Linked DNA regions of Cyanobium sp. PCC 7001. Each later gene encodes a partner of the first gene's protein in a complex. Links are inferred from orthologs where the notes say so. Each region holds a gene or a part of one and is shown on either strand. Other genes may lie near its edges.

Region 1 (7,774 bases):
CAGCGGCGCCTCCTTGTTGATCCGCGCCACGGCGATCTCGGGCAGCACCGTGTACTCCGAGAACGTGGAGGTGCCCATGTAGTGGTGGATCATCCGCCCGTCCCTGGAGAAGCGGCTGGTGCCATCCGGCATCAGGCCCTGGCCCTGGGTGGTGCGGATCGCCTGGCAGAGGTTCGTCTTGCCCGAGAGGCAGAACTTGCACTGCCGGCATTCCGGTGTGTAGAGGGGAATCACGTGGTCACCCACGGACACCGAGGTCACCCCCTCGCCCACCGCCTCCACCACGGCACCGCCCTCGTGGCCGAGGATCGCCGGGAACAGGCCTTCGGGGTCGGCCCCCGAGAGGGTGTAGGCATCGGTGTGGCACACGCCCGTGGCCACCAGCCGCAGCAGCACCTCACCGGCGCGCGGCGGTGCCACATCCACCTCGGTGATCTCCAGGGGCTGGCCCGGGGCCCAGGCCACGGCGGCACGGCTGCGGATCATCGGCTCAAGGCGACTGGCCTCATCCTGCGCCCTGGCCCGAGGCTGTGCCCACGGATGGATCCGGGGCCGTCGCGGCGGCCAGCGGCTGGGCCTCACGCCGCCGGCGCAGCTCCAGCCACAGCATCAGCGCCGTGATGTCCGCCGGGCTCACCCCAGGCACCCGTGAGGCCTGGCCGAGGGTGTGGGGCTGCACGGCGGCCAGTTTCTCCCGGGCCTCATGGGAGAGGGTGCCGATGCCGGCGTAGTCGAGGCCGGCCGGCAGGGGCCGGTCCGCCTGCCTGCGCACCTGGTCGATCTGCTGCTGCTGGCGGGCCAGATAGCCGCTGTACTTGATGTCGATCTCGGCTCCCTCGCGCACCTCCGCCGGCAGATCGGATCCGGCCAGGCCATGGCGCACCAGATCGGCGCTGTGGAATCCGGGACGGCGCAGCAGATCGGCCAGGGTGATGGAGCCCTTGATGGCCGCCCCTGTCTCGGCCTCCACCGCGGCGGCCGCAGGATCGCTCGCCTTGAGCCGCACCATGGCCAGCCGCCGCTTCTCCGCTTCGATCGCCTCCTGCTTGGCGGTGTAGATCTGCCAGCGGCGTGCATCGATCAGCCCCAGCTCCAACCCCAGGGGGGTGAGGCGGCGGTCGGCGTTGTCGCCCCGCAGCACCAGCCGGTACTCGCTGCGGCTGGTGAGCACCCGGTAGGGCTCGCGCAGATCCTTCGTGATCAGGTCGTCGATCATCGTGCCGATGTAGCTGGTCTCGCGGGGGAAGTGCACCGGCGCCTGGCCGCGCAGCTGGCGGGCGGCGTTGAGGCCGGCCACCAGCCCCTGGGCGGCGGCCTCCTCGTAGCCCGTGGTGCCGTTGAGCTGGCCGGCGCTGAACAGTCCGGTGATGCGCTTGGTTTCCAGCGAGGGCTTGAGCTGGGTGGCGGGCAGGTAGTCGTAGTCCACGGCGTAGGCGGGGCGCAGCATCACGCACTGCTCGAGACCGGGCAGGGTGCGCAGCAGCTCCAGCTGCAGCCGCTCCGGCAGCCCCGTGGAGAAGCCCTGCACGTAGATCTCCGGGGTGTCGCGGCCCTCGGGCTCCAGGAAGATCTGGTGGCTCTCCTTGTCGGCGAAGCGCACGATCTTGTCTTCGATCGAGGGGCAGTAGCGGGGCCCCTTGCTGTCGATCACGCCGCCGTAGATCGGCGTGAGGTGCAGGTTGTCCTGGATCAGCCGGTGGGTGGCCGCCGTGGTGCGGGTGATGTGGCAGCTCATCGGCTCGCCGCTCACCCAGGCCGCCGGATCGAAGGAGAAGTAGCGGCCTTCGGCATCGCTGGGCTGCTCCTCCAGCCGGTCCAGGGCGATGCTGCGCCGGTCCACCCGGGCCGGGGTGCCGGTCTTGAGCCGGCCCATGGCGAAACCCAGGGCCTGCAGGGCCTCGGTGAGCCCCTCGGCCGCCGGCTCGCCGGCCCGCCCTGCGCGCATGGATTGATGGCCCACCCAGATCTGGCCCCCCAGGAAGGTGCCGGTGGTGAGGATCACGGCCGGCGCGGCATAGACGCTGCCGAAGTAGGTGCGCACGCCGGTGATCCGGCCGATTGGCCCCGGCCCCTGGGCTTCCGTGGGCTGCTCCAGCTCCACCTCCAGACCGGTCACCATCGCCTCGCGCAGGGCGAGGTTGGGGGTGTGCTGCAGCAGCTGCAGCATCTGGCGGGCGTACTGGCGCTTGTCGGTCTGGGCGCGCAGGGCCCACACCGCCGGACCACGGCTGGCGTTGAGCACCCGCTTCTGCAGGGCGGTGGCATCGGCCAGACGGCCGATCATCCCGCCGAGGGCATCCACCTCATGCACCAGCTGGCTCTTGGCCGGCCCGCCCACGGCCGGGTTGCAGGGCTGCCAGGCGATGCGGTCGAGGTTGAGGGTGAACAGGGCCGTGGAGAGCCCCAGCCGTGCCGCGGTGACGGCCGACTCGCAGCCCGCATGGCCGCCTCCCACGACGATCACGTCGAAGGATTCGGTGGGGGACACGTGCATCGCCGGCGCGGGTGGAGGACAAGGGGCAGCCTGATCCCGAGTATGGCGGGCACCGGCAGCGAGGGCTTGGCGGAGCCGGCTCAGCTCAGCAGCCAGTGCTCGGTGATGTCACCGGCGAGGTAACCCCACAGGTCGGGCCGATCCGGGTTCTTCAGCACCGTCTGGGTGGGATGGCGCCAGGGACGCAGCACCTCGTGGGGCCGCGGCCTGCCGTGGAACTTGAGCACGCAGGCGGCCCGGCGGGCCTGCTTGGCGGCGCCAGGATCGCGGCGGGCCAGCTTGCGCAGCCCCCGGTAGGAGGCCACCAGCCCGTCCGGCCAGAAGCCGAGCGCCTCGGGGCAGTGGCGCCGCAGCACCCGGTGGATGAAGTTCTGGTTGGGGCCCGGGGTGCCATGGTCTTCCCCGTCCAGGTACGCCTGCCACACCCGGGACGTGGCGGCCCCGGGCTTGAGCCGCATGAGGCAGGAGTTGAGGGTGGGGTAGTTCCAGTCGCGCACGCCCACCAGCTCGGCGCCGCTGCCGGCCCCGAACGCCAGCAGCGGCGCCAGGCTGGAGCGCACCACCAGGGTGATGTCGAAATACAGGAAGGGTTCGGTGCCGGTGAGATCTGGATCGAACAGCTGGATCTTGCTGCAGAAGCCCTGCAGGCCCCGCTCCTGCAGGCCGCGATGGGGCAGCCCCAGGCTGGCCATGGCCGGCTGGTTGGCCGCGTCGCACAGCACGGTGAGCTGGTGGGGCTCGGGCAGGTGGCGCGCCAGCATCCGCTGCAGCCGCTCCACGTACGCCGGCGCGTAGGTGCGGCCGCTGAACACGGTGAACACCGGGATCGGCACCGGCATCAGGCCGCCAGGTTGCGGAACCGGGTGAACTGGGGCTCGAACAGCAGCTTCACCGTGCCCACCGGCCCGTTGCGGTGCTTGGTCACGATCACCTCGGTGATGCCGCGGTCCGGCGTCTCCGGGTTGTAGTACTCGTCCCGGTAGATCATCAGCACCAGGTCGGCGTCCTGCTCGATGGAGCCCGACTCGCGCAGGTCGCTCAGCATCGGACGCTTGTTCGTGCGCGATTCCACCCCCCGGCTGAGCTGGGAGAGGGCCATCACCGGCACGTTGAGTTCCCGCGCCATGCCCTTGAGGCCCCGGGTGATGCGCGAGAGTTCCTGCACCCGGTTGTCGGGGGTGGAGCCCTCCATCAGCTGCAGGTAGTCGATCACGATCAGCCCGAGCTCCTTGCCGCTTTCGGCCATCAGCCGGCGGCAGAGCGAGCGCATCTCCAGCACGCCGGCATTGGGCTTGTCGTCGATGAAGATCGGAAGCTGCCCCAGGGTGTTGATGCCCTGTCCCAGCAGCGGCCACTCCTCCTGCTGCAGCCGGCCCGTGCGCAGCCGGCCGCTCTCGATGCCCACCTCCATCGCCAGCAGTCGGTAGGTGAGCTGTTCCTTGCTCATCTCCAGGGAGAACACGCACACCGGCAGGCTGTGCAGCTGGGCCACGTTCTTGGCGATGTTCAGCACGATCGAGGTCTTCCCCATCGCCGGCCGGCCGGCGACGATGATCAGGTCGCTGCGCTGCAGCCCCTGGGTGATGGCGTCCAGGTCGTAGAAGTTCACCGGAATGCCGGCCACCGAGGTGCCGAGCGAGCGGCTCTCGATCTCGTTGAAGGTGCTGGTGAGGATCTCGGCGGTGGGGGTGAGCCCCTGGCTGGGCTTCTCCTGGCTGATGGCGAAGATCTTCTGCTCGGCCTCATCGAGCACCTGCTCCATGGGCTTGCTCTGGTCGAAGCCCAGCTGGATCACCTCGTTGCCGGAGCGGATCAGCTGGCGCCTCAGGAACTTGTCCATCACCAGGCGGGCCACCTGGTCGATCGAGGCGGTGGAGATCGTGCGCTCCACGAGCTCCACCAGCCGGCCGCTGCCGCCCACTTTCTCCAGCAGGCCGGTGTCCGCCAGCCAGGCGGTCATGGCGGTGAGGTCAGTGGGCTTGCCCTGGCTGTGCAGCATCAGGGCGGTGCGGTAGATCTCCCGGTGGGCGCTCAGGTAGAAGGCCTCCGGCTGCAGCACATCGGCCACCCGGCCGATGGCGTCGGGGTCGAGCAGCACGCCGCCCAGCACCGCCTCCTCGGCCTCCAGGTTCTGGGGCGGCACCGAATCGGGCAGGGCCTCGAAGCTGGCCTCATCCCGCAGCCGTGCCCGCCTGGGACCAGGCCGGGCGCCCTCGCCGTCGGCATCACGGTCGCTGACAGGCACGCTCACCATTGCTGCACGGCTCGCTGGCTGGCTGGCACCGCCGGCCCGGCAGGGGCCCACGGCGTTGGTCCGTCATTCTGGCGCCCCTGGATCGAGGGGATGGGGGCCGGTCTTGAGGCGCGGTTGAACCGGGCGGCCGGGCTCAGTGGCTCACCACTTCGAGGTTGATCTCGGCCACCACCTCGGGGTGCAGCTTCACCTGCACCTTGTAGGAGCCGGTGCGGTGGATCTCGGGCACCAGGATGTGGCGACGGTCCACGTCCTTCTTGGTGGCGGCCTCGATGGCCTCGGCCACATCGCCGTTGGTCACGGTGCCGAACAGCACGTCATCGCCGCCGGTCTGCTTCTTCACCGTGAAGCGGCCGATGGTGGCCAGGGCGGTGCGGAAGGCCTCGGCCTCCGCCCGCAGGGCGGCCTGGCGCTCGGCCTCCTTGGCGCGGCGGGCTTCCACCTGCCGCAGCACCGCTGGGGTGAGGGGCACCGCCTTGCCGGTGGGGAGCAGGAAGTTGCGGGCGTAGCCAGGGGCCACTTCCACCAGATCGCCGTCCTTGCCCAGGCTGAGGACATCTTCGCTGAGTACGACTTGAACGCGCTTGGCCATGGGAGAAGTACGGGTGTCTGATCGCGAGCCGATCGGCCAATCTACGTGACAGGGCCGGCCGAAGCCGGCCGTGCCGGATTCAGCCCCGCAGGCTGCGCAGAGCGGCCGCGGCGGGCAGCCGCACCTGGCTGGCCAGGCCGAGCCGGCGCATCAGGCGGATGTGCTGCCAGGTGAGATCGAGCTGGCGGCCGAAGCCATGGCGCGCCGAGTGGGGGAAGGCGTGGTGGTTGTTGTGCCAGCCCTCGCCGAAGGTGAGGGCAGCCACCCAGGGGTTGTTGCGCGACTGGTCGCCGCTGTCGTGGGACACGCTGCCCCAGCAGTGGGTGGCGGAATTCACCAGCCAGGTGCAGTGGTAGACCACCACCAGGCGCAGGGGGATGCCCCACAGCACCAGGGCCCAGCCGCCGGCCCCGGTCACGGTGCCGATCCAGAACAGCAGTCCGGCCAGGGGCAGCTGCAGCAGCAGGAACCAGTTGTTCAGCCAGCGGTAGTAGGGATCACGGGCCAGATCACCGGTGAGGCGGGGCACCGCCGCCATGGCCGGAATCGTGTGGAACATCCAGCCCATGTGGCTCCACCAGAACCCCCGCAGGCTGCTGTGGTGATCCACCTCGGTGTCGGAGAACTTGTGGTGGTGGCGGTGCAGCCCCACCCAGTCGATCGGGCCGTGCTGGCAGCTGAGGGCACCGCAGGTGGTGAAGAAGCGCTCGAGCCAGCGGGGCACACGGAAGGCGCGGTGGCTGAGCATCCGGTGGTACCCCACGGTCACCCCCAGGCAGGCCGTCACCCAGTAGAGGATCAGGAAGCTGGCCACGGCCGGCACACTCCAGAACCGGGGCAGCAGCGCCACCAGGCTGAGCGCGTGGATGGCCACCATGAAGCCGATCGTCCCCCAGCGGGTGCCCTGCTTGATGGCGGCCTGGGGTTCGCCGGAGCGGGGCAGATGCAGGGCGGCGGCGCGGCGGAGACCATCGGCTCCACCGTTGATGAAGGCCGGCTGGCGGGTGCCTCGGCTCCCGAGTCGGGCCCTTGCCCTGGTTGGTGCTGTTGCGGTCATAACGGACCGAGTCCTGATCAATCGCTACGATGGTAGCAATACGAATCAAGATCGGCAGAGAGCTCTGTGGGTTATCGGGACGATCTCGCGACTGGTCGGGTGGCCTTCGCCCATCTGATCCGGGTGTGGCACGGCCGCAACGGCTGGAGCCACCGGGTGCTCCCCGCCCTGGCGGAAGCCCTCGACCTCGGGCGGGTGCACAACTCCCAGCTCTCCATGCTGCGCAACGGCAAGCTGGCCTCCCCGGGCCCGGAGGTGTTCCTCGCCCTCGGCCGCATCAACCGCCTGCTGGCGGATGAAGTGGTGGATGGGGTGCTCTCGGACGCCCTGCGCCAGCAGCTGGCCGACCATCCCGCCCTGCTGGCCGATCTGGAGGCCTCCGCCCTGCCCGTGCAGGCCCCCGGGGAGCCCGTGCTGGGGCCAGGCGAACTGCTCGAGGTGTTCGTGGGCCTGCGCCAGCCGCCCCCCGCCTTTGACCTGCGCATCGGGGATGCCGAATCACGGGCGCTCAGCGCCGCCCTGGCCGAACTGCTCACCGCCGGGCGCGCCTGGCGCCTCTGCCGCGACCAGGTGCTGGCGGCCTATCCGGTGAACAAGCGCCAGCGCCGCGAACGCTTCGCGGCGGTGATGGCCGGCCAGAGCGATTACGCCGCCGCCGAGCTGGAGGCCGAGCTGCCCGAGCTGCGTCGCACCCTGGCCGCCCTGGGCGGGGTGGAGGAGCAGCAGCTCGGGCCGGACCAGTTCCTCGACCTGCTGCGCCGACGGGCCCGGGACCTGGGCGGCGGAACCGATGGCGCGGGCCCCGACGATTTCACCGCCGCCATCCGCGCCGAACTGGGCGGTCTGTGCAGGCCGTGACCGGCGCCAGCCGCACCCTGCGCGCCCAGCCCAGGGCCCACAGCAGCCGGATGTGCTGCCAGGTGATGTCGAACTCGAACCAGCGCAGGCCGTGGCGCGCCGAGTGGGGGAAGGCGTGGTGGTTGTTGTGCCAGCCCTCGCCGAAGCTGAGGATCGCCACCCACCAGCAGTTGCGCGAGCGGTCCGGGCAGTCGAAGTTGCGATAGCCCCAGGCGTGGGTGGCGGAGTTCACCAGCCAGGTCACGTGGTACACGAGCACCAGGCGCAGGGGGATCGCCCAGAGCACGAGGCCAAGCCCGCCGCCGTGAACCCCGGCCCTCTCTCCGACCCAGTAGAGAGCGGCGCCGAGAGGCAGCTGCAGCAGCAGGAACCAGCGATCGAGCCAGCGGTAGAAGGGGTCGCGCTGCAGGTCCCCCGTCAGGCTCTCCACGTGCTGCAGCGCCGGGATCTCGTGCAGCATCCAGTCGCTGTGGGACCACCACAGTCCGCGGCCGGCGTCGTGGTGGTCGTTGGGCTGGT
Region 2 (6,420 bases), 360 kb from region 1 along the record:
CGTCCTACTCCGCTCCATCGCGTCGCATGCCATGACCTCCGAACAGGCCGCCCAGCTGATCGACCACACGCTCGATCTGGTGCACCAACGCCTGCAGGACCTCCAGGCCCAGTGCCTCAGCCAGGAACACAGCGCCCTGGCCGCGGAGTTCCGCGAATGGCGCCATCCAACCGGTGGGCACATCGACCTGATGGTGTTTCCCGGACTGGCCAACTCCTGAGTTCAGTCCTGCTCCGGCTGGCCGGCAGTGCCGTGCACCAGCCAGCGCCAGTACAGCCAGCCAAGGCCGGCACCGGCCGTCAGGCCCACCAGCAGCGATCCGAGCAGGATTCGGCTGGTGAACGACCAGCCCAGCTGCCACACCGCCTCGCTGCGCAGGGTGTCGAGCCCGGGCCAGCCCAGCCCGGGGCCCAGCACCATCGAGCCCAGTTTGAAGTTGAGCCAGTAGAGGGGCAGGTACGTGAAGGGATTGCTGATCCAGGTGCCGGCCGCCGCCAGCAGGTGATTGCCCCGCACCACGCTGGCCAGGGCCACGCCCAGCAGGGTCTGCAGACCGAAGAAGGGAAAGCAGCCGCAGAACACCCCGGCCGCCAGCCCCCGGGCCCGCTGGCCGGGGTTGCCCTCCTGGTGCCAGAGCCACTGGATGGCCCGCCGGAGGGACCGCAGCACGGGGGTGTGCGGTCGAAACTGGAACGGACGCAGCGCCATGGGGTGGGGTGAGAGGCGAGCTGGAGCTGGACAGCAACGACACCATCGCCGCCGTGGCCACGGCGGTAGCGCCGGGTCAGGGGAGTGTGGCGATCGTAAGAATTTCCGGGCCCCGGGCTGAGGCCATCGGCGCCCGGCTGTTCCGGGCCCCGGGCCAGCAGGTGTGGGACAGCCACCGCGTGCTGTACGGCCATGTGGTGGACCCGGCCACCGAGGAGCCCGTGGACGAGGCCCTGCTGCTGCTGATGCGGGCACCGCGCAGCTTCACCCGAGAAACGGTGGTGGAGCTCCATGGCCATGGCGGCCTGGTGGCGGTGCAGCGGGTGCTGGAGCTGGTGCTGGCCGCCGGGGCCCGGCGGGCCCTGCCGGGGGAGTTCAGCCAGCGGGCGTTTCTCCATGGCCGGCTCGACCTCACCCGGGCCGAGGCCATCAGTGAACTGGTGACGGCCCGCAGCCGCCGCGCCGCCCAGCTGGCCATGGCGGGGCTCGATGGCGGCCTGCAGCGTCGCATCGGCGCCCTGCGCGAGCGCCTGCTGGACCAGCTGGCCGAGCTGGAGGCCCGGGTGGATTTCGAGGAGGATCTGCCGCCCCTCGATGGCGAGGCTGTGGTGGCGGCCCTCACGGCGGTGCGCCGGGAGCTGGAGCAGCTGGTGGCCGAGGCCCGCCAGGGGGCGTTGCTGCGTGAGGGCCTGCGGGTGGCGATCGTGGGCCGCCCCAACGTGGGCAAGAGCAGCCTGCTCAACCGGCTCAGCCGCCGGGAGCGGGCGATCGTGACCGACCTGCCCGGCACCACCCGCGATCTGCTGGAGAGCGAACTGGTGCTCGACGGCGTGCCGCTCACCCTGCTCGACACCGCCGGCATCCGTCCCACCGATGACGCCGTGGAGCAGCTCGGCATCGCCCGCAGCCGCGAGGCTCTGGCCGCTGCCGACGCGGTGGTGCTGGTGTTCGATCTGACGGCGGGGTGGACGCCGGCCGACGCCGAACTGCGGGCCCTGGTGCCCGACGGGGTGCCCCTGCTGCTGGTGGGCAACAAGGCGGATCTGGACCCGGGGCCTGCGGCGGCGCAGGCGGATGTGGCGATCAGTGCCCTCACCGGCGCCGGCAGCGACGCCCTGGTGGAGCAGCTGCTGCAGCGCTGCGGTGCCGCCGAGGTGCAGGGGGTGCAGGTGGCCCTCAACGACCGCCAGCGCGACCTGGCAGCACGGGCTGCCGTCGCCCTGACCGGCAGCCTCGAGGCGGCAGCCCAGCAGCTCCCCTGGGACTTCTGGACCATCGACCTGCGCGGGGCCGTGCGCTGCCTCGGGGAGATCACCGGCGAAGAGGTGAGCGAGGCGGTGCTGGATCGGGTGTTCGCCCGCTTCTGCATCGGCAAGTGATTGGGGAGGCCGGCCGGATGGGCTCTCCTGCTGCGATCGTGCTCTGAGTCCGGCCCTGCTCTGCCATGCCGTCGCTGTTCCCCCTGCAGCTGGAGCCGATGCTGCGTGCCTGGCTGGCGGAGGATCTGGGCCGCGGCGATCTCACCCTGCCGGCCCTGGCCGGCGCCCATGGTCGGGCCCGCTGGATCACCCGCCAGGCGGGCGTGTTCTGCGGCGGCGTGGTGGTGGAGCCCCTGTTCCGCCTGCTGGATCCCGCCGTGCAGGTGCGGCTGTTGGTGGCCGATGGCGAGGCGGTTCAGCCGGACCAGCGGCTGCTGGAACTGGAGGGCCCCGCGCCGGCCCTGGTGGCGGGGGAGCGCACCGCCCTCAACCTGGCCATGCGCCTCAGCGGCATCGCCACCGCCACGGCAGCTCTGGTGGCGGAGCTGGAGGGCACGGGGGTGAAGCTGGCCGACACCCGCAAGACCACCCCGGGGCTGCGCAGCCTGGAGAAGTACGCCGTGCGCTGCGGTGGTGGGCTCAACCACCGGATGGGGCTTGATGATGCGGCCATGCTCAAGGAGAACCACCTGGCCTGGGCCGGTGGTGTGGCGGCAGCGGTGGCCGCCGTGCGCGCCGAGGCCCCCTGGCCGGCCCGGGTGATCGTGGAGGCCGAAACCGTTGCCGAGGCGGAGGCGGCGGTGCGCGCCGGGGCCGATGCGGTGCTGCTGGATGGCTTCGCACCGGAAGCCCTCACGGCGTTGGTGCCGGAGCTGCGGCAACGGGCCCTGCAGCGCGGCCAGGCCGTGGTGCTGGAGGCCTCGGGGGTGCAGCCGCAGCAGCTCAGGCTCTACGCCCGCACCGGCATCGACCTGATCTCCACGAGCGCGCCTGTCACCCGCAGCTCCTGGCTGGATCTGAGCATGCGCTTCGATCCGGGCTGGGTCTGAGCAGGGTCTGCTCCGGGTCTGAGCCGGCCGCCTGGGACGTGACCCAATGAAGAATCCCCCCATGCGGGCGTGGCCCAGGTGGTGGGGAGCGTTCGCCGTTGCCAGAGTTCTCCCATCATCCGCTGACTGTCGTGGTGCCGTTGTTCCCCGGACCGTGGCCAGAGCGCCTGCGCGCGGCTGTCGGGATTGGGCTGGGGCTGGCCCTCACGGCTGCCGCCGGCTGCCCGGCCTGGGCCGGCGGTGTGGTGGAGCGGGTGGCCCGCAGCGGTGAGCTCGTGCTGGTGGGGCCCTCCGGCGTTCCGCCCCTGCTCAGCCGCGAGGGCCAGGGGCCGCCGCAGGGCTATGGGGTGCTGGTGGCCGAGCGCATCGCCGCTGCCCTGGCCAAGGCGGTGGGGCGTCCCGTGGCGCTGCGCTTCGAGGCGGAGCCCGATCTGGCGGCCACCGGGGCCCGGGTGGTGGCAGGCACGGCCGACCTGGCCTGTGGGGTCCCCTTCAGCTGGGAAGCGGACATGACGGTGGATTTCTCCCTGCCGATCGGCGTGTCGGGCCTGAAGCTGCTGGCGCCGGCCGGGCGTCTTGACGGCAACCCGGCGGGCCTGGCCCGTCGGCGCCTTGCTGTGGTGCGGGGCTCGCTGGCGGCAAGCGAATTGCGAGGCTTCCAGCCCCAGGCCGTTGCCGTGCCGGTCAACACCCTGCGGGAGGGCCTCGATGCTCTCCAGACCAACGCGGTGGAGGGGGTGATCGGTGACGCCACCCTGTTGGCGGCCCTGGCCAGCGGCGCTGAGTCCGCCGATCTTCGCCTGGTGCCGGAGGTGCCCTACGAGAGCTACGCCGTGGCCTGCCTGCTGCCGGAGAACGACTCGGCCTTCCGCAACCTGGTGGATCTGGCCATCGCCCGGCTGCTGCAGGGCTACGTGGATGGCCGGCCGGAGGACGTGGCGGCCGTGGACCGCTGGATCGGCCCGGGCAGTGCCGCCGACCTTCCCCAGGCCCTGATCCGCGACCAGTTCCAGGCCCTGCTGATGGGCCGCGAGGCGATCCGCCCGCTGCCGCCGGCCGCCCGGACGGCAGCCCCCGCCAGCTCTGACGACTGACGTTCCCCGGCGCCGCCGATCCCCACCACCCCCCATGGCCTTCTTCACCCGTTCCCGCCTCTTCGGCCTGCTGCTGCTGGCCTCGATGCCGCTGGACTGCGCCGCTGCCCTGGCCACCTCGGCGGCGCAGCAGCTGGGCACCGACCGCTCGCCCGGCCTCGACCGACCCGCCAGCATCGAGGAGCGGCTGCGCCGCATCGCGGCGGAGGTGCGCCTGCGTGATGGCGAGCCGGTGGCGGGAGCTGAGGCCGGCGGCGCTGACGTTGGGGACGACGGCGGGGAAGACGGTCGGCTTGCCTATGTGTTCGTGAATGCCCCCTCCGTGGGCTGGGGCAACGGCGGCTTTCGCAATGGCGGCTTCTACAACGGCGGCTTCCGCAATGGCGGTTTCTACAACGGTGGTTTTCGCAACGGGGGCTTCTACAACGGCGGCTTCCGCAACGGCGGCGGCTTCCGCAACGGTGGCTTCCGCAATGGTGGGTTCCGCAACGGTGGCGGCTGGCGCAACGGGGGCTTCCGCAACGGTGGCTTTCGCAATTTCCGCTGATGGATCCGCCGGTCTCGGGATTCGGGCCGGTGCGGCTGCTCGTGCTGCAGCCCACCCCCTTCTGCAACCTCGACTGCGACTACTGCTACCTGCCGGACCGGGGTGATCGCACCCGCCTGAGCTTCGAGCTGCTGGAGGCCGCCCTGGAGCGGGTGCTGGAGAGTCCCTTCTTCGATGGGGGCTTCACCCTGCTCTGGCATGCGGGCGAGCCGCTCACCCTGCCGATCGGCTTTTACGACGAGGCCAGCAGGCGGATTCAGGCCGTTCTGGAGCGCCACGGGCTGCCGCCCTCCACGGTGGTGCAGTCGCTGCAGACCAATGCCACCGTGATCAACCAGGCCTGGTGTGAGTGCTTCGCCCGCAACGACATTCACGTGGGGGTGAGCCTGGACGGGCCCGCCTTCCTGCACGATGCCCACCGGGTGACCCGCACCGGCCTGCCCACCCATGCGGCGGCGATGCGGGGCGTGAACTGGCTGCAGCGCTGCGCCATCCCCTTCGAGGTGATCAGCGTGCTCACGGCCGATGGGCTGGACCACGCCGACGCCATTGCCGATTTCTTCCTGGAGCACGGCATCGCCGACGTGGGCTTCAACATGGAGGAAACCGAGGGTGCCAACGCCCACTCGAGCCTCGAGGCCGGCGCCGCCGAGCGCCCGGCCCTGGAGGGGCGCTACCGCCGCTTCATGGAGCGGATCTGGCAGCGCAGCCGCGAGCACCCCGATGCCCTGCGCATCCGCGAGTTCGACGGGATCACCAGCCTGGCCTGCAGCGATGGGCGCCTCGATCACACCGACATGAACAGCCCCTTCGTGATCGTGAACGTGGATGCCCGCGGCAACGTGTCCACCTTCGATCCCGAGCTGCTGTCGGTGCGGACCGAGCGCTTCGGCGATTTCGCCTTCGGCCATGTGCAGCGCGACCGGCTGGTGGACCTGGCCGCCAGCGACAAGTTCCGGCAGGTGCACCGGGAGATCCGTGCGGGCGTGGAGCGCTGCCGGGCCAGCTGCGACTACTTCGGCCTGTGCGGCGGCGGTGCCGGCAGCAACAAGTACTGGGAGCACGGCCGTTTCGATGCCACCAGCACCGAGCACTGCCGCTACCGCATCCAGCTGGTGGCGGATGTGGTGCTGGCCGGCATGGAGCGGGAACTGGGGATCGCCGGCTGAACCCTCGCGCCAGCGCCTCGGCTCCCAGCTCAGGAGCCTTCAGGACCTTTCAGGACCTGCGTTCCGCCAGCTCCTGAAAAAGCCGCACGTACTGCTGCGGCCCGCCGGGAAGGCTGGCGTCGATGCGCAGTGGATCCTCCGGGTCGGTGAGACCGGCCAAGGTGCCATCGCCATGGGAGGGCCGGTCCACCGCGCCGCCGCTGCTGTCCACCAGCACCACCCGGTTGGCGGTGCCGAACACCTCCCCCAGCTCCTGGAGCAGGGTCAGGAAGCCCCGGTCGCTGCCGCCCCGCAGCCACCCCTCGCCGCCCGGAGCCGGCATCGAGGTGATCGTGTCCCCCACCCCCACCAGGCGCGGCATCAGCGCCGGCGGGATCGCCGATCGGGCCAGCTCCAGCAGGCTGGGGTGGTCATGGGGGGCGGTGCGCACGTTGAAGTCGGCGCCGAGCGGAGCGCTGCCCGTGCGACGCGCGATGGCCTGGTTGATCAGCACCAGCAGGCCCACCTCCTTGAGGGCGCCGCGCAGCATCAGCTGGAAGTCGGTGGTGCCGGTGGCGCCGGCACTGGCCGGCTTGAGCTGCTCGCTGCCCCCGC

Evidence for each region.
Region 2: the proteins of mnmG (region 1) and mnmE are in contact, whole or in part, in a solved structure (PDB 9HIP), measured with the Escherichia coli proteins. The link is inferred for Cyanobium sp. PCC 7001 from one-to-one orthologs.

What each region holds. Positions count from the first base shown.
Region 1 is NZ_DS990556.1:1,833,953-1,841,726, reverse strand. What follows is about bases 1-2,907. They hold mnmG (tRNA uridine-5-carboxymethylaminomethyl(34) synthesis enzyme MnmG), read right to left. Parts: upstream 2,495-2,907; coding sequence 506-2,494; downstream 1-505. Other genes in these bases: CPCC7001_RS09100 (hypothetical protein), read right to left, coding at 2,575-2,907; CPCC7001_RS09110 (S-(hydroxymethyl)glutathione dehydrogenase/class III alcohol dehydrogenase), read right to left, coding at 1-486. Also shown: more of CPCC7001_RS09100, read right to left, coding at 2,908-3,333; dnaB (replicative DNA helicase), read right to left, coding at 3,333-4,748; rplI (50S ribosomal protein L9), read right to left, coding at 4,882-5,340; CPCC7001_RS09085 (fatty acid desaturase), read right to left, coding at 5,420-6,397; CPCC7001_RS09080 (hypothetical protein), read left to right, coding at 6,497-7,255; CPCC7001_RS09075 (fatty acid desaturase), read right to left, coding at 7,209-7,774. UniProt on the Escherichia coli protein: NAD-binding protein involved in the addition of a carboxymethylaminomethyl (cmnm) group at the wobble position (U34) of certain tRNAs, forming tRNA-cmnm(5)s(2)U34.
Region 2 is NZ_DS990556.1:2,201,503-2,207,922, forward strand. Bases 56-2,901 are described here. They hold mnmE (tRNA uridine-5-carboxymethylaminomethyl(34) synthesis GTPase MnmE), read left to right. Parts: upstream 56-716; coding sequence 717-2,087; downstream 2,088-2,901. Other genes in these bases: CPCC7001_RS10795 (hypothetical protein), read left to right, coding at 56-220; CPCC7001_RS10800 (DUF2062 domain-containing protein), read right to left, coding at 223-708; nadC (carboxylating nicotinate-nucleotide diphosphorylase), read left to right, coding at 2,153-2,901. Outside these bases: more of CPCC7001_RS10795, read left to right, coding at 32-55; more of nadC, read left to right, coding at 2,902-3,016; extracellular substrate binding-like orphan protein GrrP, read left to right, coding at 3,151-4,110; grrA (GrrA/OscA1 family cyclophane-containing rSAM-modified RiPP), read left to right, coding at 4,145-4,657; grrM (cyclophane-forming radical SAM/SPASM peptide maturase GrrM/OscB), read left to right, coding at 4,657-5,826; stpA (glucosylglycerol 3-phosphatase), read right to left, coding at 5,876-6,420. UniProt on the Escherichia coli protein: Exhibits a very high intrinsic GTPase hydrolysis rate. Involved in the addition of a carboxymethylaminomethyl (cmnm) group at the wobble position (U34) of certain tRNAs, forming tRNA-cmnm(5)s(2)U34.